Regions from separate parts of the Brevibacillus sp. AY1 genome, predicted to be linked through region 3. Evidence: riboswitches for the same ligand, from Rfam matches in the RefSeq annotation. Region 3 holds a riboswitch; each other region holds the start of a gene.
The links. Region 3 has a riboswitch for cobalamin ahead of nrdI (class Ib ribonucleoside-diphosphate reductase assembly flavoprotein NrdI). Riboswitches for the same ligand answer to the same signal wherever they lie in the genome.

Region 1 (7,989 bases), on a different contig from region 3:
CATAGTGGGCGTGCTTTGATCAATCCTTCTGCCGATTCCCATGTCAAATCCCCTTCCTCACTCAGTCCAATCTAATATGCTTGGTAATAACTCCGTTCGGATACTCGCGTTCGTCTGTCCAGCGATACACGCGTTCTTTTCCCTTGAAATCCAAGACCTCCAGTTTGCCCGTATCCACGAAATGCTGGACGGCTCTTCTCATCTCAGAGCGATCCATCTGACCTTCAAGTCGCAGCTTCTCGTGGAGCTCGTCCATCGTTGCCATTTCGATATCGAGAAAGATCCGCTTTACTTTTTGCCCTGTACTCTCCGGCTTGAAGTAGACGATGGCCGTCACAATCAGGCCGCACACGGCAAAAATGGCAATCGACCAGTAGCCGATGACGGTGTACAAATAGTAGAAACCATATAGAATACCGGCTGGGATCAGCACGTACAAAGAGAGTTTGAACAGCTTCCAAAGGATAACCAGAATGAAAACAATCGCGTAAAATAAATACTTGAGCAACGTCACGACCAAGCCAACTGCTATGAATAAAAGAACGATACCAATAATAATTTCCATGTTAAGTCTCCTTTGGCTATCGCGTCAGCTGAGCTTCCAGTTCATCTGTGATATCGGTCTCGCGGTACTTCTGGGCCATGGCTCGGATGTCTTCTGGAACATCTCGTTCGTTGACCTTTCTCGTGATCACCGTCTCCTGCCAACGTCCATTTTCCTTGGCGTAATGCTTGGAAATTTCCTCAATAGCCTCACCGATCTTCTTAATGAATACCTTGGTTCCATAAACAGCAGTCTTGATCACTTGCTTCACTTTTTGAAGGCATCGCTTGAGCCAATCGACAATACTGTTCCAATATTTCGCCACCAGGCTTCCCCCTACCAAAAGGGCAGCTCCTATCAATAACGCTTCAATAATCATTTGCATCGACTCCATTCCTCATGTTCCATCTAATACCCAGATCCAGACATGGATTAAACATTGCCTGCGACCCCATAAGTACATATACCCATATTCAATAGCCCCATAGACGGATTCTAGAGACTACTCACTATAGAACTTTATTCCCACTAAATTATTTATCATACTACGATATTTTCAGACAATTGTCGATCTCAAAATTGCCAGTTTCTTCTGTCTGACAGCTATTTAATGGTGAAAAAAAAGAAAGAAGGCATTGCTTCACCTTCTTTCTCACTAAAATTGAAAGGCTTGCTTTTTCATTTCCACCGGGATGCCAGCCGTGACGAGAAAAACCTGCTCACATTCCTGGGCAATACGCTGATTCATGATACCGGCGACATCCCGAAAGACTCTCCCGAGTGGATAATCCGGAACAATACCGTAGCCCACCTCGTTTGTAACAAGCAGTAGAGAACCTGGAAACGTGCGAATGACCTCCTGCAATGTCGTTATCTGCTCAAGTAAATGCTCTACTGAAGGGTGCCCTTCTCCACGCACCAACCAATTGGACAGCCACAGAATCAGACAATCGACCAAAAGGACAGTGCGACCATCCTGCACGTCCGGCCGTCCACCTAGTTCCGTCAGTTTTTCCGCCAGCTGAAAAGGTTCTTCTACCGTCTCCCAGTGAAAGGGAGAACTCTCCCGTCTTGCTTGGTGCTGCTTGACCCGCTGCTCCAATTCCTCGTCAAAAACGGGACTCGTCGCGATATAGATGCCTCGTTCCCCGAGATGAGCGGCGTATCGCTCCGCAAACGTACTTTTTCCACTACGGGCTCCGCCCGTCACCAATGCAATCATCCTGCACCCTCCAAACGCTGATCCTTCCCCTTGCGTCCTATCCACCTGCCTGCAGCATGATCTGCGGCAAATGATGAACCGGGTGCTCCAATACGATCGGTCTAGTGCCATAGACGTCTTCGATCAGACTGCTGCGCAATATTTCTTCGGGACTGCCCACGCTTACCTGCCTTCCCTTGTGGAGCATCAAAATCCGATCACAGTACAACGAGGCCAGATTCAAATCATGAAGCACCGCAACAACTGTAACCTGCGTCGTCTTTTGCCAGGAGCGCACGATATCCATCAGTTGGATCTGATAGCCGATATCGAGGTATGTCGTCGGTTCGTCCAGGAGCAGAACCATGGGCTTTTGCACCAATGCCTTGCCCAGCGCGACACGCTGTTTTTCTCCTCCACTCAAGTGATCGAGCGAACGCTGCTCAAGCTCACTCAGATTCAACATGTGAATGATCTCATCAATCAAGGGAGTAGGGTCCAAAGCTTCCTCGCCCAGCCAGTTCTGATAGGGGAATCTCCCCATCTCCAGCACTTCACGTACGAGAAATCCTACAGGTGGAAGAGCTTCCTGCTCCAGCACCGCCAGCATTCGGGCGAGCTCCTTGCGAGAGTAGCGCGTGAGCAGCTTTCCATCTAGACGAATCTCACCCTGGTCCATTCCGACGACACCAGAGATCAGCTTGCAAAGCGTCGATTTTCCGCTTCCATTCGGGCCGATGATGCCGAAAAACTCCCCCTTGCTTACGGAAAACTGGATATCCTGCAGGACAGGTGTCTGATTGTAGGATTTATGCAGTCCGCTTACCTCGATCATCTGACTATCCTCTCCCCTGTTGTTTTCTCTTCCTTAACAAATAGGCGAAGAAGGGCGCGCCCAGAAAGGCCGTAACGACACCCAATGGTATTTCTGTCGGGCTGAGCAGCATTCGCGCCAGCGTATCTGCCCACAGAACATAGATTCCTCCGAAGATCGTCGCCATCGGCAGCAGCAAGCGATAATCAGGGCCCATCATCAGCCTGACCAAATGCGGTACCACCAGTCCGACGAACCCGATAATTCCCGAGATGGATACTGCTGCTGCTGTTAACATGGTAGCTGTGACCAGGACAATCAATTTGGTTCGATCGACATGGACACCGAGATGCGCTGCCTGCCGCTCTCCCAATGCAAAAAGATTGAGTGAGCGCGCGTAGCTGATCAGCACAACCAATCCGATGATCAAATAAGGCAGCAGGACGTACGAAAACGCCCAGCCCCGAAAAGAAAGGCTGCCCAACAGCCAAAAGATGATCTCATTGACCATCTTGTCTGACAGAGAGACCATGAAGGATACCAGTGAGCCCAAAAAGGCTTGCACCACGACGCCAGACAGCAGCAAGGTCTCGGTCTGGATCTTGCCCTGTGTATTCGCGAGACGCATGACAATCCATAGACTGAAAAGCCCAGTCAGAAACGCGACTACGGGTGTGCTCCATTGTCCGAGAAAGGCAATTTGCAAGCCAAAAAGCAAGAGAAAGGAAGCCCCGACAGCAGCACCCGATGCTACCCCCATCGTGTATGGATCTGCCAGTGGATTGCGCAATACGCCTTGAAAGCCCGCACCTGCCAGAGAAAGGGACGCTCCCACCAGAATGGCCAAGACCACACGTGGAAAGCGCACCTTCATCACGATTTGTTCAGCAGACTCTGGCCAGGTGACCGGGATGTGCTCTGCCATGCCAGGAAGCTGATGCAGAAGGATCAGCCACACCTGCGACAGCGGCAGGCTGGCAGCCCCCATCGAGATACTCACGACGATAGAGAGGAGCAGAGTAGCAATCCCTACACCTCCCCATGCAGCCAGTCGTCTCTTCATCCTACTTCACCCGATCGGGATAGATGGCCTTCGCCACTTCAATCAACCCTTGCGTGATCCGTGGCCCGGGACGGGACATGACATTTTCGTCCATGCCAAAAACCTGTTTTTCTTGGATCGCCTTGATTTTTTCCCATCCACTTCGTGTGACGATGATTTCCTCCAGATTTTTGCCGGTATTTTGATCGACGAGCCCTTTTGCATACAAAATCACGTCCGGATCATCTTGGACGATTTTTTCCTCACTGATCTGATTCCAGCCTGTAGTATCGGAAGCGATATTGATTGCCTTGGCCAGTGTAATCAGTTCATCCATAAACTCTCCCTTGCCCACCGTCCAGCCGGGAGCAAATTCGAGGTATACCTTTTTCATTTCCTCGGGCCCTAGATCTTGAACCGCCTCTGTTACCCGTTCGATATCCAGCTTCATCTGGCTGACAATCGCTTCTGCCTGTTCTTGCTTGTTGGTGATCTTGCCCATGAGCAAAATATTGTCCATGATTTCAGCCACGCTATTGGGGCGTGTGATGTAAATTGGCAAACCTAAAGATTGGAGCTTTTCTGCGATCGGCTTATCCATCGAAATGCCGCCGATGACCAAGTCTGGACTCTGGGACAGAATCGCTTCTTCGTTGGGCTTGACAACTCCACCCACTTTTGGCTTCTTTGTTGCTTCGGCAGGGTAGTCATCAAAATCGGACACACCCACGATGTGTTCTCCAAGACCCAGGGCAAACAAGATTTCCGTCTCTGCAGGAGACGTGGAAATAATGCGCTCAGGTGCTTTTTCAAACGTGATCTCTTTTCCGGTCGCATCCTTGACGGTAAGTGGATACACGGTCTGCTTGGAAACCGATTCATCTGTATTTTGATGTGGTGTTTCCTGCTTTGCTTCAGGTGCAGGCTGAGCTTGAGGGGCTGCCTGCTCCGAACATCCCCATAATCCAATCGTCAACAGGACAGGGAGTCCCCATTTCCAAAAACGTTTCATCCGTGCTTCTTCCTCTCTTCTTCCATTCCATCATCACGATTCCTATGAAATCGACACCTACTAACGAAAAACCCTTTGAATCCACGAAGGAAACAAAGGGTCGGCTTTATGCTCAGGAGGCGCGGACACACAACGATATCCTATACTTCCCAATCCAGCCGATCCTCTCCGCGAAGGAACGCAGGTAAACGTACAACAGGCAGGTCTCCTGGCTCACGGGTATCAGATGCCCTCCCCTTCCCGTTTCCATAGAAACAGTGGCACGGAGGACCCTACCCGATTTACAGTGGCGGGACCGCGCCGGATTCTCACCGGCTTCCCTTTTCACCTGTCCATTTCGGACGAGGCACCTGTTGTTTTATACATAGTGAACGTGATGAATCAACCATATTCTCGTATCATCATAGCATTCCTGTCAGCAAAAAAGAAGGAGGAATGGCGAGGCTCGTCGGGATTCTGTATCCATCCGCCGTGGAGGGATCTGTACTGACGGTATCTGCCCCTTCGATCGGCAGGTTTCGCACCAGCGCAGAATCCGTATTTTTTTCAAAGGCAGGCCAGCCACCGTCGTCGTTTTGCATGGATAAAAGCCAAACCAGACCACGGTTCCAAGCGGCGGCTGCCAGTTGATCAGTCTTGGCCTGATTATGCAGGGCTCGCAAGGCAGCCGTCGTATCATCGATATCCGGATTCATCGTGTTGTGATCGGAGAATCCCCAACCACCGGGTTTCACTCCGGGATTGCGAATTTTCCAGTCTCCGTAAGTCGTTTGCTGTTTGCTCAGGAGATAACGATTGGCCTGTGAAATCGCGGGGTGAGAAAAGGAGAGTCCGCTGCGCTGCAAGGAATGGGACGATAGAGCGGTGTCCCAGACAGCGGAGGTCGCAAGCTGCAGGTGTACGCCAGCAGCTTGCGAGCATACAGAGGCTTTGAGCCCAGCTACAGCCTTCTGAATGACAGGATCTCGAGAAGAGTAGCCGCGTGCAAGCAGCGCATAAATCATGAGGGTGGTGGATGTGGAGTAATTGTACAGCGTTCCGTCCGGTTCAATACGCGAAAGCATAAACTGCTCCAGTCTTCGAAGGCCTACTTCGTGAAGCTTGCCAGGCAGAAAAGGAAGTCGCTGCACATAGTCGTGGATCGAGGATAGCAAGACTTGCCCATCTTTGGCGAAGCGTTCGAGGATACCATGTGGATAGATGCCCGGAGCGATGGGGTGAACGGCGTACAAATCAGACAGATCGGGTGTGTCAGGGAGCTTTTTTACGTATTTTCGATCGGCACAAATCATCATAGGCGCCAAATGAACACGGGCATACCCGACAAAATCATAGAAGCTGACGGGCAAGCTCGGAGGAAGTAAAGCCAGCTCTACAGGAACGATAAAATGCGCAGGCCACTGGTATTGTCCTGTCAATGCAGTTGTGATCTTGGTCAGCAGGTTCGCCTGGGTAAGCCCTCCCCTTTCTCGGATAAAGGAACGGGCTAGCGCCATTCTCGGCTCATTTTTCGTATACCGGCCAGAGAACAACAGGGCGTAGTAAGAATCAATCGTAGCAGACAAATTCCCTTGTGGTTCGTCCGGGTACAGTTTCCATGAACCGTCATCCTGCTGCTTGGAAACGATATGGCTGACCAGTTTTTCAATCAATCCTTCATCATCAATAGAAAGGGTTCGCAATAGGATGATCATGTGCGAATCTGTCATGGGAGAGGTTTCTAGACAAAATCGCCAGGATCCGTCTGCCTTCTGCCATTCGACCATAGAGGTCTGAATACGCCGAATTTCCGTTTGTACATCGCTCACCTGGTTCACCTCCGCAAAAATATGCTAGTAGAAAACTTGGCTGCTCCAAGCTTTTGGCGGAGCCTAAGTACCCAAAAGGCACAGGTAAACTTTTCGATCGTACAACGAAAGGAGGAGAGATCTCATGGAATTACCGTGGTTCTTGGCTCCCCATCTCCTTTCCTTCGCTAAGGAATGTAAGAAGGTAAAGGCAAAAGGCCACGCAAAGCAAGCAGCAGCATCCCTTTCAGAGAAAGATCAGGAAACGATAGAGCGCATCCAACAACAAACGCGTGACTGGAATGGTGACAATATCAGTCGAACCAGTGCCTATCTAACATTTTATCAAAAGCGCCCCGAGGTTCAATGGGCTTTGCTAGCTCATCTGGTCTCCCGAAACGCCGGATGGAATATGACCGATCTGCGCGGAGAATTCCTTCCACGGCTGCTTTCAGCCAATTATTACTGTATGAGGAAAGCGTCAAGCAACAGACCAATCTTTTTCATCTACTCTCCCGGCTCCATGCCTCCTCGTTCATGCAGGGTGCCTGGAATCACTTTTGGAAAACAGGGGATCGCAGCTTTTGACCATCAGCTTGATCATCAATGAACAGCACTATCTTGAAGAGCAGGTCATGCGAGATCAGAAGTACCAGAAAACAGTCATACAGACGCTGCCCTTTACCCTTCAGGAGCTGCTATCTCTAAGTCACATTCTTTTCCCTAGCCAGATGAAAGGATCAGGAGGAAGTCCGTTGCGGCTATACGGGGATAAAGTCTCACATTTTGCTTCCCTATCTGAGCGCATTGCATTAGGCAAAAAATTGTACGCGCTCTTGTTCAGGGATTCAGCTCGGTTGGAAGGAATTCTGGCATGGACCGTCAACCAACCACACAGCGGGTCGAGAAAAGATTATTGGCCACATCTCTTTCACGATGTAAACGAATCGGTGCCCGGTCAGCCTAACGTCAAAAAATTGAGCAATTGTCGGCTCAGAGCCGGTGCGAAACGCCTGTATTCCCCTATTCTCCGGCATGCATGGGAGCCTGAAGAGCATGCACCACCGACGCATCAAGACTGGTATCGTGGTGATCTTAGCGTCTTGCGCTTGTTCATCTCGTCCGAGAACCTTGTACGCGACGAAGAGATGGGGGACATGTATTGCAACGCACTAGAGACGATTGAGCTTGCCGTGATCGCCCGAGGCAAAATTTTTCCTGCCTATCCACGCTCTCCCCGGAATAAACGGCTCCATATGCTTGCGCCGCCTTCTACGCATCGATCATCATCTGAAGACGCAAAAAACCCTTGAATCCCTAAAGGGACCCAAGGGTTGGCAACTCAGCAGCCATGTGCAGGCTAGGCATTCCTTTTCTTTTGCAAATAATCCTCAATCCCCATCGCACAAACACTAAGATCAAGCTTGATGATATCGAAAACAGCATGGCCATCGCCAATTCCAAGCGGCTTCAAATGTTCTGCAACTTTTGCCAGAAGTCTATCGCAAAGTACGTCATGCCCCAGACCTTCCGCGATGACTTTTTCTCCCTCCGCTACAAAAATCGGAAGCCACTCTGTTACCTGCCGG
Region 2 (7,989 bases), on a different contig from region 3:
TAGAGACTTTTATAGAAGAGAGGGGGGTTTTTCATGGACTTTTTATTTGTATTTATCTGTCTTGTATTTATCCTGATAGGAATTTTTAAGAGTCATAACAAAACGCGATCAGCAGCATTTGTAATCATGATGCTGTCTTTGTTTAATGCAATAGCTTTAAGCTACGCCAAGAGGGGGGAAGGTGCGAGTAGTTTTGGTTATTTGGGGATTATGGTAATAAAAATGTCAGATGTTGGCCAAATGGTTAGGATTTCTTTGGGGATAAAATCGAGATTAATGGCAATCATTCACAAAGTGATACTGAGGAGAATGGAATATGCGCATCATCACATTATGCGGTTCTACAAAGTTCAAGAAACAATTTGAACAGACGAACGCCTATCTGACCCTTCAAGGGAATATTGTCATTAGCGTTGCTTTTTTTGAGCATAGCGAGGGGATCCAGATCACGAAGGAACAAGCCGAATTATTGGGCAACCTTCATTTCAGAAAGATTGATCTTTCCGATGAGATTTTTGTCATTGATGTTGATGGCTACATAGGCGAGAGTACGCGAAAAGAGATTGAGTATGCTGAGAAAACGGGGAAGCCAATTCGCTATTACTCAGGCGGTGAGGTACCTTCCAATGTTTTCAATGGATGAAAAACGCGAACCACCCATGTGCAGAAGGACAAGATTCAAAAAATATCGGAGTACAAAAACTTTGAGGATGCAAGGAATTGCTCTTGAAGTATTTATCCGAACCTAGATGTGATTAAAACTAGCATCGAGATTCCATACAAAGCACTTCCCCTCAGCTTTTACTTGAATCCCGACCAGCATTTGCTATGATTAGAACAAGTACTTGTCAGACAAAAAGTGAATAAGATAGACAAACAGGTCCTTGTTCATTCGTGTCCATGCGAATGAGCAGGGTTAAAAGGGAAGTTTGGTGAAAAGCCAACGCGGTCCCGCCACTGTATGAGAGGAGCTTTTCTTCGCGGCACATGCCATCCACTGCCTATCCAGGTGGGAAGGAGAAGAAAGGTGATGATTCTTGAGCCAGGAGACCTGCCTGTTTTCGTGTTGCACTGATTTCCTTCGGGTCAAAGGAAAAGGTGAGGATTGTGGCTTTCAGCTATCCGCGCTTTGTTTTCCTTTTGGTATCTAGGGAGAACGAAGCGTTTTTTAATTCAGGAGGGATTCATGTGAACCAGCAGCCTAACAAACGGGGATTGCTTTTGGTCTATACAGGAGATGGAAAAGGGAAAACGACGGCAGCACTTGGCCTTGCTGTACGTGCTACAGGCAGGGGCAAAAAGGTGCTGATGATTCAGTTCATCAAGTCTCCAGATAGAACCTACGGGGAAAAGATCATGTTTGACCGTATGGGAATCGAGATTTTGCAAAAGGGGATCGGATTTACGTGGACCAAGACGCCTGAGGAGCATCGCGCAGCATTGGCTGAAACGTGGCGCTTCGCCAAGGAAAAACTGCTCGACGATACCTACGATTTGATCATTCTCGACGAAATCAACAACGCGCTTGCCATCGACAAGTTTCCGATCGATGACGTGCTGCCTTTAGCAGATGTTTTGGAGACGTTAAAAAATCGTCCGGCAAAAATGCATGTAGCCATTACTGGAAGAAGCGCAAAGCAGGAGATCATCGAACTGGCCGATCTGGTGACGGAGATGAAGCCGATCAAGCACTACTATGACGAGGGCATCCCTGCCGTTCTGGGGGTAGAGTTCTGATGGAGGTTCTGGAAAAATACGGCCACGGCGGTGACTGGGTGTCGGCTGCCAAGCGATACGGACTTCCGGCAAACGGCTTTCTCGATTACAGCGCCAACATCAATCCGTTAGGGCTGCCGCAGTCTGTCATTTCAGCGCTGCAAACCCAGCTGCAGGAAGTGACGCGGTACCCTGATCCAGCTCACCGTTCCTTCCGGCATGCTTTGGGCAAACGATTGAATTTGCATGAAGACTGGCTGTTGCCTGCAAACGGAGCTGCCGAAGCGATGGCCTTGGCGCTCTTGGCTTTGCGCCCGCAGAAAGTGGGTGTTGTCTACCCATGCTTTTCCGAATACGCGCAACTTTCGGAGCAGTTCGGCGCTCGGGTGATCAGCTGCTACGGCCGGGAGGAGCATGGCTACAAAGCAGAAGAGACACAGCTGTACAGGCTTTTCCAGCAAGCAGATCTCGTGTTTATCGGCTCGCCCAACAATCCTACTGGCATCTTGTACACAGCCGAAGAGCTGCAGCGAATGGCGGAATGGACCGCAAAGACGGATACCTGGCTGATCGTAGACGAAGCGTTTCTCGATTTTGTAGAGGAAGAAAAGCCATTTACACTGGTCGACCAGCTGAAGAAATATCCACGCGTGATCGTGATGCGCTCGATGACCAAAATGTATGCGATTCCGGGATTGAGGCTGGGCTACGCCATCGCTCACCCCGAGGTAATCGCTCGGATGAAAGGAAAGCAGGTCAGCTGGAGTGTCAATGCTTTGGCGCTCGTGGCAGGAGAGCTTTGCCTGGAGGAATGGGAATACGAGCGACAGACGCGAGAGCTGATTGCTCAGGAACGCGCTTACCTCAGCACGGCTCTTCAGCAGGAATGGGACTGGAAGGTTTGGCCGGGCAAAGCGAATTTTCTGCTAGTCCGCACCTCTGAGGAGTGGACGGCGCAAGAGCTGCAGGAAGTACTCGGCAAAAAAGGCGTCCTGATTCGAAGCTGTGCCATGTACCCAGGGTTGACTGCGCGAGATTTCCGCATTGCCGTGCGCAAACGGGAAGAAAACGAACGCTTGCTGGGTGCGCTACGCGAAGCTTGTCTGGAAAGGGGAACGTACCGATGAGCCTGATCCTGGTCACTGGAGGAGTACGTTCTGGCAAAAGCGGCTTTGCCGAAGAACTGGCGTCTGAGACGGGCAAGAGGGTCCTGTATGTCGCGACAGGCGAAGCGAAGGACGAGGAAATGCGAAACCGAATTGAGCTGCATCAAGCTCGCCGTCCGGCAGAGTGGGGCTGTGTGGAAATCCCGCAGTACCTGTCTCACTCGATCCAGGCAGCGAAGGAATATGAGGTCGTGCTCCTCGACTGCCTGTCAACCTGGGTCAGCAATTGGCTAATGGCTGTTCCCGAAGAGAAATGGCGAAATGACGCCATTACGCAAGAGATCTACCAGGAGGCAAAAGCATGGCTGGACGGGCTTGCTGCGGCACCGCAGACCGTGATCGCCGTGACGAGCGAGGTAGGCTTGGGCGGGGTGGCGATGAATAAGCTGGGTCGCTGGTTTGCAGACGTGCTCGGGGATGTTAATCAGATGACGGCACGCCGCGCGGATACCGTGTATGCAGTCTTTTCGGGAATTCCCTGGAGGATCAAAGGATGAATCTACATGCATTTTGGCATGCCATCGCCTTTTTCACCCGGATTCCTGTTCCCTGGCTGCGGCCTTCTGAGGAAGCGTGGAAAAAAAGTGTTGCGTGGTATCCAGCTGTGGGTCTGGTGATTGGTCTGATCCTGTGGGGTGTGCATCAAGCAGGGCTTTGGCTGTTTAGCCCGTTGCTTGCAGCTGTATGGACCCTGATCGTCTGGGTGTACATCACAGGGGGACTTCATCTCGACGGCTGGATGGACTTGGCGGATGGTCTTGGAAGCAGTCGCACAAAAGAAAAAATGCTGGAGATTATGAAAGACAGTCGCGTCGGAGCGATGGGGGTTTTGGCGGCACTGTTGCTGCTGTTGTTGAAAACCGCCGCACTGTCCGAATGGACCGAGCCAGCATGGGGCATGATGCTTGTCTTCGTCCCGGCGATCGCCCGTACGCACGTCCTGCTGGCGATTCGCTACTGGCCGTATCTCTCGGCAGATCAGGGGATTGGAAAAGGGATCAGCGAGGGGCTTTCGGGCGTTCACATCGTGATTGCGTACGCCGTTTTGGCTGGTGCCTGCTGGTGGCTTGGCGGTTTGCAGGCAGCGGGAGCGGTTTTATTGTCCCTGTTGTTTGCAATCGGGTTTGCCCGAAGTGTGGCACGAAAGCTGGGGGGATTGAACGGCGATTGCTACGGAGCCGTCATCGAGAGTAGCGAGGCTGCGATGCTGATTGCCTTGCTGATAAGTATCGGATAAAGCGTCAGGAGTGGGCAAGGATGAGATGGCTATGGGTACGTCATGGGGAGACGTCTATGAATAGACAGGGCAGATATCTGGGCCATACCGATGTCTCGCTGCATGAGCATGGAATCAGACAGGTAAAAGGATTGGCAGAGCAGCTCAAGTCCGTGATCCGGCAACCCGTGAACCTCTATACCAGTGATTTGCAGCGTTGTCTGCAAACGGCGGAGCTGCTGGCAGAGCAGATGCCCTGTACGGTGCAGGCTGTTCCAGCACTGCGAGAGCTTTCATTTGGCGAATGGGAGCTGTGTACATACGAAGAGTTGATGGCAAATGACAAGGAACGTGCGACTCGATGGTACGACGATCCTCTCCAATACAGTCCTCCTCAGGGGGAAAGCTTGCGACAGCTCGGAGAACGCGTCGACGCATGGCTTATGAGTCGGGAGCAGGCGTACAGAGATGAGCCGCGAGCGCATACACAGATCATTGTCACACACGGCGGGGTGATCCGCTGGTTTCAAGCGGCATGGCTGGAGCAGGACCCAAGCCGATTTTGGCAGGTAGAAGGACTCAGGCACGCAGAGGCCATGTTGACGGTTTGGGACGGAAACCGCTGGACTGTGCAACCTCATTTTCTGAGCAGGAGAGAAGCAAATGAATGAACTGGCGTGGGTGATCATCACGGCCTATTTGATTGATCGTATTGTAGGTGATCCGCGCAAACTGCCGCACCCTGTGGTTATCATCGGATGGTGGATTTCGCGTCTGGAGTGGTTGATTCGCAGGTGCGTCAAGCAGGAGAAATATGTAAAGGCGGCAGGAGTGCTGCTCCCGCTGTTGATCGTGACGGGTAGCTACGCTGTGGTCTGGCTGATCATTTGGGCAGCCGCGCACGTATCACCTTGGCTGGCTTTTGCACTATCGGCCTGGATGATCTCCACGACCATCGCCACCAAGGGATTGGCAGACGCCGGAATGGAGATCATGCGCCATCTGCTGTCAGGAAATATGGTTGAAGCAAGGCGTTCCTTGTCCAAGGTAGTGGGGCGAGATACCGAGCATCTGGACGAGCCGGAGATCTGCCGCGGTGCGGTGGAAACAGTGGCGGAAAATATCGTCGATGCCATCGTCTCTCCGCTCATCTACGCAGCGATCGGGGGAGCCCCGCTAGCGATGGCGTACCGCGCGACGAATACGCTGGATTCGATGGTGGGCTACAAAAACGAAAAGTATCGGAATCTGGGCTGGGCATCTGCCCGATTCGACGACGTGGCGAACTATATCCCGGCTCGCTTGACCGCATTGCTGCTAGTAGCGGCAAGCTGGCTGCTCCGACTGGATTATCGGCAAAGCTGGCGAATCATCAAGCGGGACGCGCACCTGCATCCGAGTCCGAACAGCGGGCTGCCGGAAGCAGCAGTGGCAGGAGCCTTGGGTGTGCAGCTGGGAGGTCTCAACACGTATCAAGGCGTTGCTTCCCACCGGGCGAAGATGGGCGATGCGCATCGCCCGCTGCGTGCAGAGGACGTGCAGACGACAGTGCGCCTGATGTATCTCGCATCGCTTTTGAGTGTGCTTGTCTGTGTGGGTATGGTGGAATTGCTGCGGGGTTAGTTGCAGGGAAAGCATGTGGGGAAAAGAGGAGGTTCATCGGTATGAAAGGCAAGTTGTTTGTGATCGGATTTGGTCCGGGCAGTTTTGAACATATCACCAAACGGGCGCGGGAAGCCATCGAAGAAAGTGATGTCATTATCGGCTACTCCACCTATGTGGATCTGATTCGTGAATTGCTTACCCATCAGGAGATCGTCAGCACCGGAATGACGGAGGAAGTGACCCGAGCGCGGGAAGCGGTTCGTCAGGCAGAAGAGGAAGGCAAAAAAGTCGCGGTCATTTCCAGTGGAGATGCTGGCGTATACGGCATGGCGGGTCTGGTCTACGAGGTGTTGGTGGAAAAAGGCTGGACACAGGCAACAGGTGTCGAGCTGGAAATTGTCCCGGGCATTTCGGCGATCAATTCCTGTGGCGCTATTCTCGGCGCTCCGATTATGCATGATGCCTGCACGATCAGTCTGAGTGACCATTTGACCCCCTGGGAGCTGATTGCGAGGAGAATCGATGCAGCAGGGATGGCGGATTTCGTCATCGCGCTTTACAACCCGCGCAGCGGAAGGCGCACACGACAGATTGTCGAGGCACAGCGCATTCTCCTTCAATACCGTTCACCTAATACCCCTGTAGGTATTGTGAAAAGTGCGTTCCGCGAACGAGAGCATGTCGTTGTCACTACCCTCTCACAGATGCTGGAGCATGATATCGGCATGCTGACGACAGTGATCATCGGGAATTCCTCTACGTTTGTCTACGATGGCAAGATGATTACGCCGCGCGGCTACCAGCGCAAGTACACCTTGTCTGCCGACGAACAGCCGTTGAAGCCACACCAGCGACTTCGCGTGGAGAACGAGCCGTGGTCACTGGAGGCGACTGATGCGGAGGGCAAGGATGCCGACATTCCACAGGCAGCACAAGCACAGGAGCAGCCATTCATTCGTTCGGCACCCCCTGCTACCGTGACAGAGCAGCAAGCTGCGGTTTCAGTTGCAGAACGGGAGTCCGTGGTTTCAGCAGAGGAGCCGACACCGCTCGATTGGGCGACGCAGGCCTTACAGCTGGTGAATGAAGCGAATGGTGTGGTTACTGAAGCTGCGGCAGTCACTCATACAGTTGCACGTCCTGTAGACAGCTTTACACCGGAAATGATCTTCGAGTGTGCAGTCAGTCCGGGTGTTGCGAACAAAAAGATCTCGACGCAGCAGATGATGCTCCTGGCAGAGGTGGCGGGCGAGCGGGGCGAAATCGAGTATACGCCTCACCACCAAATGATCCTGCGCGTTCCGACGGCGGACCCGGAGAGCGTGACCAGCCGTTTGCGCGAGGCGGGCTTGATGCTAAGTCCTACAGGGGACGTCCTGCAGGTAAAGGCATGCGATTTTTGCGACGGAGAGAAAAAGGACGGGATTCCGTACGCAGAGGAGCTGCAACGGCTTCTGGGAGGCAAGCCCATGCCCAAAGAGACGCGCATCGGCTTCAACGGGTGTGGAATGGCTTGTTATCAAGCAGTGACAGATGACATCGGGATCGTGTTCCGCAAAGGTAAATTTGACCTTTTCCTGGGAGCCAAAACAGTCGGCAGAAACGCTCACTCGGGTATTCCAGTCGCAGAAGGCATTCCAAAAGAAGAGATCGTGCCATTGGTGGAACGCATCGTGACGCGGTTTGTAAGAGACGCCTTCCCGAATGAGCGCTTCCACAAGTTCTTTCAGAGGGTAGGAGAATTGGAAGGCTACGTCTGGCGCGAACCAGCCAAGTTTGAGATCGAGAACGCCGCTTGTGGCGATTAAAAGGAAAGCAAGGTGAATGAAAATGGATGCAGTCCTATTCGTCGGTCACGGAAGTAAGGACCCAGAGGGAAATGAAGAGATTCGTCAGTTTGTGAATGGATTGGCACCGGAAATGGATGTGCCGATCATCGAGACGTGCTTTTTGGAGTTCGAGCGCCCGGATATGCTGATGGGTCTCAGTGCTTGTGTAAAAAGAGGCGCCACCCGCGTAGCCGTTATTCCGATCATTCTGTTTTCAGCCGGACATGCCAAAATCCACATCCCGGCAGCGATCGATGAAGCCAAAGAGCTGTATCCGCATGTGCAATTCATCTACGGACGTCCGATCGGCATCCACGAGGAGGTGCTGAACATTCTGGCGACGCGCATGGAGGAAGCGGGCTTCGCATCGGCGCAAGAGCATGAAGATTTGGCCGTGCTGGTGATTGGACGCGGCAGCAGCGATGCCGATGCCAACAGCGATATTTACAAAATGTCT
Region 3 (7,989 bases):
CTGACCAGCGAGGAACAAAGGATAGAAAAAGCCGCTGTAAAACAGGTAGCTTTCCAGGAAAACAGAAGCGACCATCGCCAAATACAGGTCTTTTGGCGTCTCGATGTTTTGATAGTAGTGAGAAATAATCGAAGCCTTGGTCTGCAGATGCGAGTTGCTTTCCACCCATTTAAAAATGTTATCGATTTCTTCTGTGGCAGCGAGTGTCGTGAAAATACTGCTATAGGATTTGGCGTGAATCTGCTCCATCATCCCCATGAAGCCCAATACGGCTTTTCGCTGCAAGCCGTCCACATGCTCCATAATTTTGGGCATGCCAATTCCGCCCTGAACGGTATCGAGCAAAGTGAGTCCACCCAGCACTTTTTTATAGGTTTCCCGCTCTGCTTGAGAAAGCTCAATCCAGGACATTTTATCGTCAGACAGCGGGATTTCATCATCGGTCCAGAACTGCATGATGTTCTGGTTCCAAAAGGTCATTGTAAAATCGTCATCGGGCCTGTTCCAATTGACAGCTTTCATCCGGCTTCCCTCTTTTTTGCTTGATTTAGACCGCGCAGCTGATGCACTCTTCTACAGTCAAGTGCTTGGTTCGCGTGTAATAGAGTGATTTCAATCCTTTTTTCGCTGCGTAGATATAGTAGCGAGCCAGCTCTCTGGTCGAAATGTTACTGTTTACGTGCAGGATGGTCGAAATGCCTTGATCCACGTGCTCCTGAATTTCCGCGATCAGGTCAATGACCTTGAATGGATCAATCATATACGCCGACTTGTAATAGAAATAATTCTCCTGCGAAAGATACGGCATCGGGTAGTAGGTCGTCGAATTAGCATACGTACGCGTCTCGATATGCTCCACGATCGGCATCACGCTGGAAGTGGCGTTTTGGATATACGAGATGCTTTGCGTAGGTGCGATTGCGAGTCGGTAGGCATGGTACAAGCCATATGTCTGCACGTTCGTTTTGAGCTTTGCCCAATCTTCCGTCGACGGCAAGTACATATCGGCAAAGAGCTGCTTACCTTTCTCTGTACGCGGATGGTAGTCGATATTGAGGTACTTTTCAAAATACGTACCCTTTGCATACTCAGAATGCTCAAATCCGAGGAAGGTAGTTCCCTTTTTCCTGGCAATCTCCATGCTCTTTTCCAGAGAATAATAGTTCATCATCATAAAAAAGGTGCGGACAAAATCCTTGGCTTCTTCGCTTTCATATGCGATCTTGTTTCTGGCCAAAAAACCGTTCAGATTCATGGCTCCCAGCCCGACAGAATGAAGCTCCCGATTGGCTTTTTGTACACCCGGAGCGTTTTCCACTCGGGTCATGTCGCTTACGGATGTGATCGCTTCGATCCCTTCGTGCACTGACTCCCGGATCATCTTGCGTTCCATGACATTGCCAATGTTCAGAGAGGCCAAATTGCAGCTGATGTCCCGTCGGATGATGTCTGTCTCTCCATAGTTTGCAATGGTCGAGGTCTCCTGCAATTGAAAGATTTCCGTACAAAGGTTGGACATTTTCACGGAGCCCAGGTCTTTTAATGCGTGATCCTTGTTCGCATTGGTCTTGTTCATGATGTAGGGATAGCCCGACTCCAACTGGATCATGGCAATCTTGGTCAGCATCTCCCGTGCGCTCATCAAGGTTTGCTTTTGCACGCGCTCGTTGGCTAACAGCTCTTCATACATCTCATCCAGATCGAGATCGTCCAGATGTTGTCCGTATTCCTTGTAGACGGAGTACGGAGCAAAGACGGTCAATGGTTTGTTTTCCTCTGCCAGCTTGTAAAAGATGTTCGGTACGATCAGCCCGATTGCCAGCGTCTTGATTCGTGATTTTTCATCGGCGTTAATTTTTTTGCAATCCAGAAACTCGTTGATATCCCAGCCAAATATGTTGTAATACGCTGCTCCAGAGCCCTTGCGCTGCCCCATCTGGTCTGCGTAAGAAAAAGCATCCTCCAACAGCTTTAGCACAGGCATAATGCCTTTAGCTGCGCCCTCTACTCCTTTGATCGGTTCCCCGCGTCCGCGCAGCTTGGAAAGATTGACTGCTACTCCGCCACCGATTTTGGAAAGCTGCATGCAGGTGCCCAATATGTAATTGATCGAGTTCAGCGAATCATCCATCTCCAAGAGAAAACAGGAGACCATCTCACCACGGCGGCTTTTGCCGGCATTTAAAAAGGTAGGCGTCGCTGGCTGCAAACGCTGGTCCATCATCGACACGGTCAGCCGTTTGGCCAGATCAAAATCTCCTTGAGCCAGGGAGAGGGCCACAATCGCTACGCGGTCCGGGTACTGCTCCAGATAGGATTTCTTGTCGTCCGTTTTCAAGGCATAATCCTTGTAAAATTTGGAGATGGCCATATAAGAAGCGAATTGGAATTTGAAATCATGCGCGAGCCGAATGACTTCTTCGACTTGCTCCTTCGTGTAGGTTTCATAGACGTTTTCATAGTAGTCATGTTCGATTAGATAGTTCATCCGCTCCAGGATGCTTGAGAATGTCATGGTTTTGGCTTGCACCTCTTCCATGAATAACTGCACTGCCTCCTGGTCCTTATCCAACAGGTAAAAACCATCCTCACCGCGCTGCATCAGCTGGTTATTGAGTTCAATGTGTCGCAATGGATGCCACCCCGCTTTTAAATAGTTCCAGATCATGCATCGTTCCGGACAGTTCGAATTTCGCTAACAATGGTACGTGATAGGCAGAAGAGATCGTGTCCGCACTTTTGGCGAAGCTCGTCCCCCAGTTCCGATTGCCGCTGGCTGCTACTCCCCGCATCCATGAGTGATTCTGCTTGAGAAACGTTTGTACTTTATCGGGCACCTGTCCGAATCCCGTCGTGTAGGTGACCAGGATAAACGGTTCTTCCAGCAACAGATCCTCTTGAATTTGCACAGTGGGCATATCCAGATTCAGTTTGTTGACAAATCGGCGTACATTGCCCGTTTTGGAATCAAATGCGAGTATCAATGATCTCTTCCTTCCTGAAAACACTGGTTTAGCCATAAAAAAAGCGTATCCGACTGACGAAGAAAGTCGAATACGCATATCCATTCCCTAGGACACAATACCTCACGGGTGACCGAGCGTTCCAACACTTCCCTATCTCCCGTAGGTTCCATAGTGTTTACGTTAAGGCAGGTCTCCTGGCTTACAGATCATCGTAACGCTTTACCTTCCCAATCCATGGATCAGTGGCCATTTCAAAGCGTAACTCTCTGTTTACAGTGGCGGGACCGCGCCGGATTCTCACCGAGCTTCCCTATTAAGTCTACCATCGATAGACGGTTAGACACCTATACGCATCAATATGTAGTTGTTATGACTTACATTACATCAATATATCGTGGTAGTCAAGCTGTTTTCCCACTTACTAAATACCCAATCGATAGATCTCTCGAAAGAAAAGCCGCCCGAAAAACGGACGGCACATCTCTTATTGCAACGAAATCACCTTAGTGATTTGAGGTAATTGCTCGATTTCCCGCACCACAGAAGCGGTAATTTCTTCATCGGTTACCGAGACGAGGAGCGCATTTTTTCCCTTTTGCTCGCGTGATACATTCAGCTTGGAAATATTGATGTGATGATTGGCGAGAATTTGAGACACGTCGTAAATGACGCCCGGATAATCGATATGATGGACCAGTAAGCCGTGAGCACCTGGTGGAATTCGACAGGCGCAATAGTTGATCTCACTGACATATACCTCACGCCAATCCTGTGCAAACGTATATTTGTTGGAACCAGCGCGCAAAACAGCCAGATGATTGGCGTACTCCCCTGAACTGTGCTGAACAGGGACTTTCATACCGAGTCCATCGACCAGCAGGCTGGTTATTTCTTCTTTGTTCTCGTGCGCCAGGATCGAGAGAGAAGCTTCCTTCGCACGCGGTTCAATACGAACAATCAATTCTGCGAGATCACGAAGTCCGGTTAACTGGGTCATGACTTGCATTCACTCTCCCTATTGATTTCCTCTATCTATTCAGGAAAAATCCATTCCTCTGGTTCGGAAATGATGGAGGACTGATTTTTGGAACGATACCAAGCGAGATGCTCATTTCCGTCCTTCGTGTATTTGATTCGAAAGATGGTGTTTCCCTTGCCGCTTTTTTCAAAGGGACTCTCATCTTTCGGCACAGCCATTACACTTCCAGCTACCAGGGCCCCTCCGCGCTCGAGGATCTTCGCTTCAATATTGGTCATGTGTGCGCGACCGCCATACGACATGCCGATGTAGGCGATGACTCCCATACAAATCGCACCTATCAAGAAGGAGAGAATAATCACCTTTGATTTTTTCGTTGCTTCCATGAAAAAGATCCCCCTACAACCTATTTCTCTTTTCCCATCAAGGTTACTTTGTCGATTGTTCCACCACCCAAACACACTTCACCATCATAGAAAACCACTGCCTGTCCAGGCGTTACCGCTTTTTGAGGCTGGTCAAAAACCACTTCGACCTGGTTGTCACCTAACAGGTTCACGGTGACACCCTGATCCGGTTGACGGTAGCGGAATTTGGCTGTACAACGGAATGATTCCTGTGGTTTTGAATGGCTCACCCAATTTACTTCGGTGGCCATCAGACTGGTTGAATACAGTCTAGGATGGTTGGAGCCTTCACCAACAATCAGAACATTACGTTCCAAATCCTTGTCCACGACAAACCAAGGCTCTCCACTCGTGCCATGTCCTCCGCCAATGCCCAATCCTTGGCGTTGACCTAGCGTGTAATACATCAAACCATCGTGATGCCCGATCACAAGCCCATCGACCGTTTCAATGTTTCCTTTTTTGGCAGGAAGGTAGTTTTGCAGAAATTCGCGGAAATTTCGTTCCCCGATAAAGCAAATACCCGTACTGTCTTTCTTCTTCGCTGTTGCCAGCCCTGCCTTCTCGGCAATTTCACGTACTTGCGGCTTGGGCATATGCCCGATCGGAAACATGGTTTTGGACAATTGCTCCTGACCAAGAACGTTGAGAAAATACGTCTGATCCTTGTTGTTGTCCACGCCGCGCAACAGCTTGTACTCGCCATCGATATGCTTTACCTGTGCATAGTGGCCGGTCGCGATATAATCGGCCCCCAGATCCATGACCTTGGCAAGCAGCTCACCGAACTTGATCTCGCGGTTGCACATGACATCTGGATTGGGCGTACGACCCCGTTTATATTCATCCAAAAAGTACTGGAATACTTTATCCATGTACTCTTTTTCAAAGTTAACCGTGTAGTACGGAATATCGATTTGTTCACAGACGCGTCGGACATCCTGAAAGTCATCTTCCGCCGTGCAATGGCCGAATTCATCGGTATCATCCCAGTTTTTCATAAAGATGCCGATGACGTCATATCCCTGTTGTTTCAGCAGGTAAGCCGTCACGGAGGAGTCAACGCCGCCGGACATGCCGACAACGACGCGTGTATCTTCTGGTCGTTTCATGGTCTTTCTCCTCTATATATGAATTTGTTCCTTAAACAGATTACCATGTTTCCTGGAACAAATCATGTTTTGTTGCACTTTTTTCGTCAATTCGGAGCGACTCCTGTTGTGAAATGCGCATATCAGCCGCATTAGGGCAAGTTTTCCCAAAAAAACGCCTGTCGCATACAGAGCAACAGGCGCTTCGCTTCTTGTATTGGTTAGGATTCATCCTCGATTTCCGCTCGAAATGCTTCCACGCTTTCTTCACGGCGCTGATTTTTTGCCTCGATATCGCTCTTTTCCTTGGCTGAAATCTCATCAGCATGTTCACTGAGGTAATCCTGGGACTCCTGAATTCTCTCCTCTGTATTTTGTGCCATTTCGCGCAATTTTGCTGCGTTGTCCGAGCGGTCATCTGGTTTTGCCATTTGATTAACACTCCTTTATCGTCAAGATTTGGTCATTTACCACTACCATTGTGCGCCATTGCAAGTTCCTTTATGTATGGCTCGTGCTATAATGGCGTTGTTGGTACGTATCTTTTCGAAAAGAAGGTTTCTCGTATGGCATCCCTAGATTTATTAGAGCGAAAGCTGTTGAAAATCATTGCAGAAACGGAGTCCGTGAAATTAAAACGTCAATGGATTAAAGGAAATAAACATCCCGAAATCGAGGAAGAGCAGCGAAAACGGATAGGACTTTTGCTGCGTCGTCTAGATCAATTGCCGCCTGCAAAGCGTCAAGAGGTGCTGGAGCTGCTTGAATTGTACAATTGGTAAGCCTTGATCTAGCGGATGGACGATCCCTGTGTCCAATGGTCGCTGTTGCGTTCCATCTTTTTGATATCCATAATGGCATCCTGGTTTAAAGGTCCGTAAATATGCGGATACAAGAGGCCGTCCTTTGCCTGCTCGTACTTGATTGGAGAAGTCGTTTTGGCCTCATCGACAACCAATACCAGAAGTTCGTCAGTAAATGCCTTGTACACGCGGTTTGCCACGACCTCCAAAAGCTCATCTCCCTTGGTGGCGTGAATAAATCCTTCCTGCTCATAATCCCGAGGAAGATAGTGATCTCGTCCAGCCCACTGCTCCCAATACCTTTTTGGAACCAAGCAATAAATGATGTTCATTGATATACTCTCCCTTTTTTCAGCTACAGACTTTGTTTACGAGACAACCACTTATCAATGTGACGAATAGCCTTCCCGTACGCCATTTCTTCCATCCGTCCCTGATCATTTCTCCATTGAATAAAATTGCGCAGCGAATGCAGATCGACCCACGCATCTTTTGCCTGAGGATTATTTCCTGGAACTTCTCCGGTTATCTCCCCTTCATAGACAAGCTTCGCCATTTCAGTTGGATGAATCCCGATCTGATAAGCAATCTGGTGCAGCGCTATTTTCATATGGGCCCCCGAATTTCAAGGTTTCGTGCATTTCTTCCGTTCTCTATTTTGCCAGTCTTTTTCTGTCATGCCAAGCCCTTCTGTCTATCTGTAACATGATAAGCGTAGGTCATCCATTCTCCCGATGGAAAAGGTTACATAATAATCGTTATGTAATGTTAGGAGCTGAGCACTGCTTATGCTACACTACATACTGAAGGAGCGTGGTGTCCTAATGCAGTCTAAATCCTTTTACTATACGGTTGAGAAATCTAATGTTGATGAGTACAAAACCATTCTGGATCTGATGAAAATTCCATACCAAATTGAGAAGCCTGTAGCATTGCTCAAAAGCGGGTCAGATGAATACAAGTTTGTCTTTCCGAATCTGCCCGCTCGCCTCTATGCGATGGTAAGCAAGCTATTTCAACGGGATGGGAAGCCATACTCTTCCACCTAAAAAAAAAAGGACCCATTTCTGGGTCAAAAAAATAGGAAGTGGAGAGAATGCATGCTATGTAATATATACTAACATAAACACTTAAATTGTCAAATCTTTTTTGGCTTATTCACCCATATCACGTAACATTATATTACATAAAAGAATGATCAACGATTACAACTACACACATTCCTTTTATTTTCCTATGGCATCCGGAAGTTGCTCTTCAGAACGCACATGCTTGTCTTCCTTTTCAACCATACGCAAGAAAAGACCAAAGAATGCGGCAAGGGACTGCTGAAACAAAGTAGCTAGGACGACCGGCAATGCCACAAGCGGAGGAAAATAAGCGATGGCGATAACTGTTCCCGCTCCGATGTTGCGCATTCCGCTGTTAAACGTAAGCGTGACAATGACATCGCGCTTCCATCCGAAAATCCTGGCAACCACCCACCCTGTCAGATAGCTTAACACCGATAAAAACAGCACGAGAGCGGCCATCCCGATAAGTCTGCCATCGATCTGGGAAATGTACGGCGCAACAACCGAGCTGTTGATCGCGACGATAACTCCCATGCTCAGCTTTGAGAACGGCGCTAGACAAGGCGCCAGTGTCGTTTTGACACGTCCTTTTGTAAGCTGGTTCAGGGCAATGCCAGCAAGTGAAGGAAGGACGATCATCAGCAGTAGCCCTTTCATCATCTCGCCGAGC
Region 4 (7,989 bases), on a different contig from region 3:
GAAGGAAATAAAAAACAATGAAAATCGCGTTGCCATCACTCCAGCAGGCGTTGCTGCTTTTGTACAAAACGGGCATTCCGTTCGCATCGAGAACAATGCGGGATTAGGTAGTGGCTTTACCAATGAAGACTACGCAGCTCAGGGTGCACAGATTGTAGATACTGCGGCAGAGGCTTGGGCAGTTGACATGGTGATGAAAGTGAAAGAACCTCTCCCTGCTGAATATAGCTATTTCCGTGAAGACCTGATTCTGTTCACGTATCTGCACCTGGCTCCAGAGCCTGAATTGACCCGCGCTCTGATGGAGAAAAAGGTTATCGCGATCGCATATGAAACCATCCAGCTCGACAATGGCGCTCTTCCGCTCCTGATGCCAATGTCCGAAGTAGCAGGCCGCATGTCCGTACAGATCGGCGCACAATTCCTGGAGAAACAATACGGCGGCAAAGGTGTACTGCTCGGTGGCGTACCTGGCGTGCCAAAAGGTGAAGTTGTCGTAATCGGCGGCGGGATCGTCGGAACCAACGCTGCGAAAATGGCAGTAGGCTTGGGAGCCAATGTGACCATCATCGACGTCAATGCAGATCGCTTGCGTCAGCTGGACGATTTGTTCCAAGGCCGCGTACAGACACTGATCTCCAACTCCTTCAACATCGCCAACGCTGTGAAAAAGGCTGACCTGCTGATTGGAGCTGTTCTGATCCCAGGTGCCCGCGCGCCACGTCTGGTGACGGAAGAAATGGTTAAAAATATGACACCTGGTTCCGTGATCGTTGACGTTGCCATCGACCAAGGCGGTTCGATTGAAACCATCGATCGCATCACCACTCATGACAACCCTACCTACGAAAAACACGGTGTAATCCATTACGCGGTAGCGAATATGCCTGGTGCTGTAGCGCGCACATCGACTTTGGCACTGACGAATGTAACCGTGCCTTATGCGGTTCAACTGGCGAACAAGGGCTATGCGCAAGCGATTCGTGATAATAAACAACTGGCAAAAGGCGTAAATGTCATCGACGGAAAAGTGAGCTACAAAGCTGTAGCGGATGCCCACAACCTGCCTTACGCTTCTGTGGAAGAAGTCCTGCTGGTGAAAAACTAAGGAATAAATAAACGGCTTGCCTCTCTACTCAGAGGCAGGCCGTTTTTGCATGCGCTCAGGGCAAGAGCGTTTCAGGGTAATCATACCATTTCAATTTCATCTTGCCGGAATCACTTAAATAGACGAGGACATTCACTTCAGCTAAGGCATCCTCGCTCAGTTTTTTATCGTGGTTCTTGGCGAAGGCTTTCCAGGCTTGCAGATCTTTTTTATACAAGACGGACTCCAGACCGTAGACATCTGATCCTTTTTTAATTCCCTTTAAATAAGTAGCTTTTACTTGTTCTTTTACTTGTGTCTCTGCGTTGCTCCGAATATATTCTGCAGATACGTTGCTCATCAGTTTCCTTGACGAACCCATTCAGATGAATCGTGATCTTGAAACGAGGGTCCCCTGCGGTGTGAGGAACAGGCACTACGTCCAATTTGACGTGCTGGATGCGGAGGGTGGCCATTACCTGTTTCTTTTGACGGATAATGAGACTGGCATACGTGGTGTGGGGGTTCATCCAGCGGAGCCCCAGCAAATCTGTGCTCTGAAAGAACCCCTGCCATTTTCCGCGATGAATGGTATGAATGCCTTCAATGACTGGACGTGTCAAAAATTTCTCGTTCTCCTTCAAGGAATGCTTGTATATCGTGACATTCGGTAAAATAACGGTATTGCTTGGCTCCCAGAAGGTGGAAGTGAATTTGTAGTACTGAATCGGTTCAATAAAGGATCGTTCTCGGAACAGGTCGTATGGCTCATGTAAAAGTGTCACTAAAGGGGAGAAGCCCACGATCGAATGATTGCCAAAAACCTTTTCGAGTGGTTCCCGTGTGCCGAACACCCACATGCTGTAGCGGAGCAGGCTAAATCGGTTCAAAACGTCAAAAGTGGGCAGAATCTCCTTCTTCAGCATGCGCTCGTGAAATACAAGCGATGATACAAAGCCGTAGAATTGGGGGACCTGCGAGTTTTTTTGGATATTGTCCAATGCATTTTGCAGCGTGTCCCCTCGTCCGATCGCGATAATTGCAGGAGCGTTTCCTGTTATACTTGTATTCTCCTGCTTGGCCACACTGCTTGGTGCGACGGCCTGTGCATAGACGACGTACTGGTTATCTACAAAATCAATTCCGATTGCAGACACATAGCGAAGGTTTTGGATGGCTTTCTCATCCCAGCAGCCACTCAGAATGGTCAATGATAGAAGCAGCGCGGTGTAGGCGATCATGGTACGCTTCATAATCACTCCTGTCCTTTCTGCTTGGGTGTTTTCGTTCGTTTAAACAGGCTGATCAAGGGATTAAACAAAGTGTTGGTTAACGTTAACATAAAGTTAGAAGCATTGTTCAGGACGTAGGATCTTCCCAGTGAAGTCAGTGTAGACAAATAGTAAACGATAATGAGGATGCTCATGATAAAGCCGAACATCCCTAAAATGGCGGCTAGGAAAAAGACAAGGAATCTCGCTACTGTGACTGCGCCGCTCAAGGACTGGTTGATCAAGGTAAATGAGGCCACGACAGTCAGCGAACCGATAAAGAGCATGGATGGTGAGGTGATGCCCGCTCGAATGGAGGCATCCCCGATGATGAGTGCTCCTACTAGAGCCAGTGTTTGACCCACTGTCTTTGGCAGCCGTGCACCTGCTTCGCGTAAAAATTCAAAGATGAACAGTATCCCAAACAACTCCATGGGAGCGGAGAAGGGTAAACCCATCCTACCCTGAGTGACGGTGGCCAGAAGTTGAAAGGGAAATTCTTCAATATTGTAGGCGGAAAGAGCAATCCAGAATCCAGGAAGAAAGATCGCTATCCAGATACCCCCGAGACGCAGGATGCGTTCAGACCAGACGTAAATAATGGGATATTGATCATCCTCTGGCGATTTGATTTGCTCCATCAAAGTCGTGGGGCCGATTAGAGCGACCGGTGAGCCGTCTACCAGAACAAGTACCTTTTTTTCCACAAGCATGTAAATGGCATAATCAGGGCGCCCTGTATAATCCAGCAGGGGGAACAGCGAAAACGATTGATCACTTAGCTTTTGTTCCAGAATGGCGCTGTTGATGATTTTTTTTTGTTCTGCATGCAAGAAGCCGTTGCCTCATCTTCTCAACTACATCAGGCGGCGCGCCATCTGTCATGTAAAGAAGCGCTACCTTGGTCCGCGAGCGTGTTCCCAACGTGAAGGATTCATAAGCAAGTGAGAGCGTGCGCATTCGCTTTCGGATCAGGGCAACATTGACGGAGAGGTCTTCCACAAAACCATCCCGCGGTCCCTTTATCGATACTTCTGTATTGGCTTCATCCGTATTGCGTTGCGGGCGATTGGAGATATCCCAGGCAAAGGGAGGAGCATCTCCAATAAACAAGAGAAGGTCACCGGCAAAAAGCCGTTCGATCCATATTAGGCGATTGTCCAAAAGCGGAAAAAGCGGCAGAGAACGCAGATCGCCCTTTTCCACAAACTGGTCGATTTGAGGAATGACCGTTTTTTGCATTTCTTTGGTGTCTGCCAGCCCTTCACAATACACAAGAAGTATTGGCTGATTTTCACTGGTGACCAATCGTAAAAAGGTTACGTCTGCACAGTGTGCAAAGGTTTCCTTCAGCTCGGCTTCACGATTCATGGCCGGTATCCCTCTTTCTGTTTCGGTTCTTCAGGGCAATTCCCGCGATGATCAGGGTAGAGAGCAGGACAATCACCATAAAGAGGGGATAGTACACTCTGGACAAAAAGGTCATGAATTGCATATCGCTAATGGGGAGGCTGGTGAATGCAATCATGCTTAAACCCAGAAATATCACCATGTACAAGCGGTTTTTGGGTGTGCGTAAGCCCATCATTTCGGTAATTAAAAATAGACAGATGGAGATGCGCATAAAAGAGCCGGAAAGCCACTGATAGATCGCAAAAAACTCCATGTTTTCGATATCTCTTCCAATCGACAGCAAACGCCATTGCTCGAAGGCCGGGTATCGTTGACGGGAGGATTCGATGGGGCCAAATTCAGCTATAGCACCTGTAAGAGGACTTAACGTTAGAATGACAACGATCAAGACAAGTGCAATGTAGTGACCAATCCGCAGCGGTTTGCGGATATGATGCTGCAAAAGCAGAAGGATGGCCAACTCGGTAAAGCCACCCCCGGCAAAGACCATCGCCTCCAATATCGGCTGGAAACCGTTTTGCATGATCGGCAGTAACAGACTGTAGTCCTTTTGGGAACATTGCCAAGCGCTACATAAAATCCCAGCAGGGAGACAAATGGCAATAAAATGCCTGAGGTAACACCCAAAGGGGCAATCCCACCGTTCGCCGCAATGACACAAAATATCACCAGCACGAGGGCAACGACCCACTCGGGCGTGCGCTGCAGATAGTTCACATTCGTCCAGGTTTGCGTGTCGATCAAATGAACGAGTGCCATCATGTACAGGCAAAAGAGAATGGGAATGATCAGCAGATTCCCGACAAACTTGTTGGTCGAACGCCTGATCCAGGTATACAAGGATTCTTGTTGGAGCTGCTTATTGATGAAATAAAGAATGCACACCCACCCCACAAAGGGAATAGCTGCAATCAGGATACTCAGCCACGCATCTCGCCCAGCTTTGCTTAACAGCAAGGGAATGACAGTAACGTGATTGGTGATGCCCACGGTTAGCATGATCATCATAATGGTTTGGCCGACGCCAATTTTTCCATCTACTTTCATGCGCTTTTGTCACCCAGCAATACTGGTAGTGGTGTTAGGATTTGCCTGTTGAATTGGAAATATGTATCACGGATAAAGGTTACTCTCCTTTCGAAAGTGTGGTATCCTACTGTGAAGGAGAAACGGAGTAAGGAGTGCAGCCTACGATGTATCAACTAGTGCGAAAATATCTCTTCCAGCAGGACCCGGAAGAGATTCATGAAAAGACGATTCACGCATTGAAGCTGGCGGAAGAATCCGCAGTGGGCAAGCGTCTGTTGAAAATGATGTACGGAATAAAAAACGAGCGTTTGGAAACACAACTGTGGGGATTGACCTTTCCTAATCCAGTCGGATTGGCTGCTGGTTTTGATAAAAATGCAGAAGTATACCATGCTTTGGCAGCGATGGGCTTTGGCTTTGTCGAGATTGGAACGGTGACGCCGCAAGGACAGCCGGGCAATCCAAAGCCGAGACTATTTCGTTTGTCCGAACATCAAGCCGTGATCAATCGCATGGGCTTTAACAACTACGGAGCCTACCTGGCTGGCAAGAACCTGATCGATTATGCCTATTCGGATGCTCCTATCGGAATCAACATAGGCAAGAATAAAACAACGCCGAACGAAGAGGCAGCCAGTGATTACAGCAAATGCCTGGACATGCTGTATTCCTACGGACATTATGTTGTGATCAATATCAGTTCGCCCAATACACCTAATCTGCGTGATCTGCAGGAAACCCAGAGCTTGCGGGTACTCATTCGCGCTGTTCGGGAAAAGGCTGCTGAGCTGGAAATGCGCGGGGCAAAGCAAAAGCCGATTCTCTTGAAGGTCGCGCCTGACATGTCGGACGAGCAGATGCATGATGTCATCCATGCGGCTGTCGAGGAAGGAATTTCTGGCATTATTGCAACCAACACCACCCTCTCCAGAGAAGCCGTCCAGAATCACCCTCGCGCAGAAGAAATGGGTGGATTGAGCGGCAAGCCATTGACCGAACGATCGACGGAATGGGTGCGGGAAATCTATCAGGAAGTAGGAGACAAGGTCCCTGTAGTTGGGGTTGGTGGAATCTTTACAGGCGAGGACGCATACCAAAAAATACGTGCTGGTGCAAGCCTTGTTCAGGTCTATACCGGAATGATCTACCAAGGTCCCGGGATCGCCAAGCAGATCAACAAAAAGCTGCTGGAACTGATGGCAAAGGACGGATTTAGCCACATTCGTGAAGCAGTAGGTGTAGACGCTCGAAAATAATGGTGCCGCAAACCGATGATGAATGCGATCATCGGTTTTGTTTCCCTTCTTTATCTTTTGAAGAGGGTAGGCGTATAATGAAGATGGACGAGTACGAATGCGTCCAACAACTTGATACGGTTGGCATTAGGTGCCTTTATGTGCAAACGCATAAAGGGTAACAGGGAATCGGGTGAAAGTCCCGAGCGGTCCCGCCACTGTAACCAGGGAGCTCTCTTTGAACGTATTCCACTCATCCACGTGATGGGGAAGGAGAAAGAGCGCTATGATCTGGAAGCCAGGAGACCTACCTAGCTGCCCCACCCAGATACCTTCGCGGAAAGGAGAGGTGAGTAAGGGACAATTCGACATGTCAAAAGGTCGATTGTTTTTTTGCACACAACCCATCCGTCAATCGGATGGGATTTTTTGGTTTTTGGAAAAGGAATACGGTGGAGGAGGAATGCGTGAATGAACGGGAAACGCTCAAGAATCATGTCTAGCGCTTTGCTGGTCGCTGGTTTTGTCTTGTACTTTCTGATGAATGAACCGCAGACTACGCATGCCATGCATATCATGGAAGGATTTTTGCCCATCCCCTGGGCGATATTTTGGTGGGTTGTCTTCTTGCCATTTTTTATTCTTGGTTTGCGTTCAATCAACAAGATCGTCAAGGACCATCCTCAGATGAAACTGCTTTTGGGAGTAGCCGGCGCGTTCGCTTTTGTTTTGTCTGCGCTGAAGATTCCCTCTGTCACGGGCAGCAGCTCGCACCCCACAGGAACAGGGCTGGGTGCTGTCCTGTTCGGTCCGTTGGCGATGTCTGTGCTGGGGAGCCTGGTATTGTTCTTCCAGGCATTGCTCCTGGCGCATGGTGGCCTGACAACACTAGGAGCCAATGCCGTTTCGATGGCAGTAGTGGGGCCTTTGGTCGCTTATGGCGTGTACCGTTTGATTACAGGTGCCAGCGGAGGGCAGCGGGTCGCGATCTTTGCCGCCGCATCCTTGGCGAATTTGTCTACCTATCTCGTAACGTCCTTGCAGCTGGCTCTTGCATTTCCGGCCGAAACAGGCGGCGTGCTTGCTTCGCTGGCCAAATTTGCTGGCATTTTCGCTGTGACGCAAATTCCTTTGGCGATCAGTGAAGGGCTGCTGACGGTTCTCGTCTGGAACTGGCTGCAGGCCTACAATGCCAAGGAATTGGTACAATTACGTCTGCTGAAACGGGAGGAATCTCTGTGAAAAAAGGCATGAATTGGCTGCTGCTCTTGGGAGTTGTCGTATTGGCGGTGGTACCGCTGCTGCTGGTGCAGGATTCAGAGTTTGGAGGAGCAGATGGAGCCGCAGAGGAAGCGATCACAGAAATCGCTCCTGCCTATGAGCCGTGGTTCCAGCCGCTTTTGGAGCCGCCGGGCGGGGAGACGGAGAGCTTGCTGTTTGCCGTTCAGGCTGCTGTCGGAGCAGGCGTGATCGGTTATGCTGTGGGCTTGTACAAAGGTCGGTTGGATAGACAGAAAAGATGAAATGGCAGCAGCTCGATACATTAGCCTATCAAAATCGGCTGCGCCATCTATCGCCGGAGCACAAGCTGTTGTTAGGTATCATTCTTCTAGTTCTCGTCATAGCTGGACATAGGCTCGTGCAGGTGTTGGTCTTTTTCTGGATGGGGTTGTGGGTGGTAGGTTACGCCCGCATCCCCATGCGTCATTATCTCCTGTTTTTGCTGTTGCCATTTAGCTTTTTTGCAGCTGGACTTCCCGCTCTGCTTATTGATGTCAGTCGTGCACCGGATCCCTTCGACGCTAGTGGATTCGTCTTATGGTGGCAGGCAGGAGGTTATCTCTTTACCGTCTCTGTGTCTTCGCTGCAGCGGGTACTGGATCTCTTTTGCCGGACAATGTCGAGTCTTGCGGTCTTTTCGTTTATTCTGTTTACCGTACCATTTTCCGAAATC

Region 1: it holds a riboswitch for cobalamin, as region 3 does, so the genes downstream of both, JZI27_RS07105 (ABC transporter substrate-binding protein) here and nrdI (class Ib ribonucleoside-diphosphate reductase assembly flavoprotein NrdI) in region 3, are expected to answer to the same signal.
Region 2: it holds a riboswitch for cobalamin, as region 3 does, so the genes downstream of both, cobO (cob(I)yrinic acid a,c-diamide adenosyltransferase) here and nrdI (class Ib ribonucleoside-diphosphate reductase assembly flavoprotein NrdI) in region 3, are expected to answer to the same signal.
Region 4: it holds a riboswitch for cobalamin, as region 3 does, so the genes downstream of both, JZI27_RS04325 (energy-coupling factor ABC transporter permease) here and nrdI (class Ib ribonucleoside-diphosphate reductase assembly flavoprotein NrdI) in region 3, are expected to answer to the same signal.

What each region holds. Positions count from the first base shown of each region.
Region 1 covers NZ_JAFLPN010000005.1:58,047-66,035, forward strand. The annotation lists gene JZI27_RS07075 (ATP-binding protein) at 1-42, opposite strand, end outside; gene JZI27_RS07080 (hypothetical protein) at 62-565, opposite strand; gene JZI27_RS07085 (hypothetical protein) at 582-929, opposite strand; gene cobU (bifunctional adenosylcobinamide kinase/adenosylcobinamide-phosphate guanylyltransferase) at 1,200-1,766, opposite strand; gene JZI27_RS07095 (ABC transporter ATP-binding protein) at 1,804-2,580, opposite strand; gene JZI27_RS07100 (FecCD family ABC transporter permease) at 2,585-3,622, opposite strand; gene JZI27_RS07105 (ABC transporter substrate-binding protein) at 3,624-4,613, opposite strand; cobalamin riboswitch at 4,795-4,982, opposite strand; gene JZI27_RS07110 (prenyltransferase/squalene oxidase repeat-containing protein) at 5,015-6,421, opposite strand; partial or broken gene JZI27_RS07115 (DUF2515 family protein) at 6,546-7,713, shown strand; gene JZI27_RS07120 (MBL fold metallo-hydrolase) at 7,761-7,989, opposite strand, start outside.
Region 2 covers NZ_JAFLPN010000027.1:272-8,260, forward strand. The annotation lists gene JZI27_RS18315 (DUF4406 domain-containing protein) at 317-643, shown strand; cobalamin riboswitch at 862-1,073, shown strand; gene cobO (cob(I)yrinic acid a,c-diamide adenosyltransferase) at 1,189-1,737, shown strand; gene cobD (threonine-phosphate decarboxylase CobD) at 1,737-2,843, shown strand; gene cobU (bifunctional adenosylcobinamide kinase/adenosylcobinamide-phosphate guanylyltransferase) at 2,840-3,379, shown strand; gene cobS (adenosylcobinamide-GDP ribazoletransferase) at 3,376-4,119, shown strand; gene JZI27_RS18340 (histidine phosphatase family protein) at 4,140-4,769, shown strand; gene cbiB (adenosylcobinamide-phosphate synthase CbiB) at 4,762-5,721, shown strand; gene cobJ (precorrin-3B C(17)-methyltransferase) at 5,763-7,511, shown strand; gene JZI27_RS18355 (sirohydrochlorin chelatase) at 7,534-7,989, shown strand, end outside.
Region 3 covers NZ_JAFLPN010000019.1:46,574-54,562, forward strand. The annotation lists gene nrdF (class 1b ribonucleoside-diphosphate reductase subunit beta) at 1-522, opposite strand, end outside; gene nrdE (class 1b ribonucleoside-diphosphate reductase subunit alpha) at 548-2,632, opposite strand; gene nrdI (class Ib ribonucleoside-diphosphate reductase assembly flavoprotein NrdI) at 2,619-2,984, opposite strand; cobalamin riboswitch at 3,134-3,329, opposite strand; gene JZI27_RS15540 (ACT domain-containing protein) at 3,451-3,963, opposite strand; gene JZI27_RS15545 (hypothetical protein) at 3,999-4,331, opposite strand; gene mnmA (tRNA 2-thiouridine(34) synthase MnmA) at 4,352-5,464, opposite strand; gene tlp (small acid-soluble spore protein Tlp) at 5,665-5,874, opposite strand; gene JZI27_RS15560 (hypothetical protein) at 6,010-6,225, shown strand; gene JZI27_RS15565 (DUF952 domain-containing protein) at 6,234-6,584, opposite strand; gene JZI27_RS15570 (hypothetical protein) at 6,602-6,856, opposite strand; gene JZI27_RS15575 (hypothetical protein) at 7,071-7,295, shown strand; gene JZI27_RS15580 (bile acid:sodium symporter family protein) at 7,473-7,989, opposite strand, start outside.
Region 4 covers NZ_JAFLPN010000002.1:178,587-186,575, forward strand. The annotation lists gene ald (alanine dehydrogenase) at 1-1,108, shown strand, start outside; gene JZI27_RS04295 (Ger(x)C family spore germination C-terminal domain-containing protein) at 1,164-1,469, opposite strand; gene JZI27_RS04300 (Ger(x)C family spore germination protein) at 1,360-2,340, opposite strand; gene JZI27_RS04305 (spore germination protein) at 2,343-3,191, opposite strand; gene JZI27_RS04310 (spore germination protein) at 3,133-3,729, opposite strand; partial or broken gene JZI27_RS04315 (GerAB/ArcD/ProY family transporter) at 3,719-4,818, opposite strand; gene JZI27_RS04320 (quinone-dependent dihydroorotate dehydrogenase) at 4,965-6,056, shown strand; cobalamin riboswitch at 6,168-6,364, shown strand; gene JZI27_RS04325 (energy-coupling factor ABC transporter permease) at 6,507-7,277, shown strand; gene JZI27_RS04330 (energy-coupling factor ABC transporter substrate-binding protein) at 7,274-7,558, shown strand; gene cbiQ (cobalt ECF transporter T component CbiQ) at 7,555-7,989, shown strand, end outside.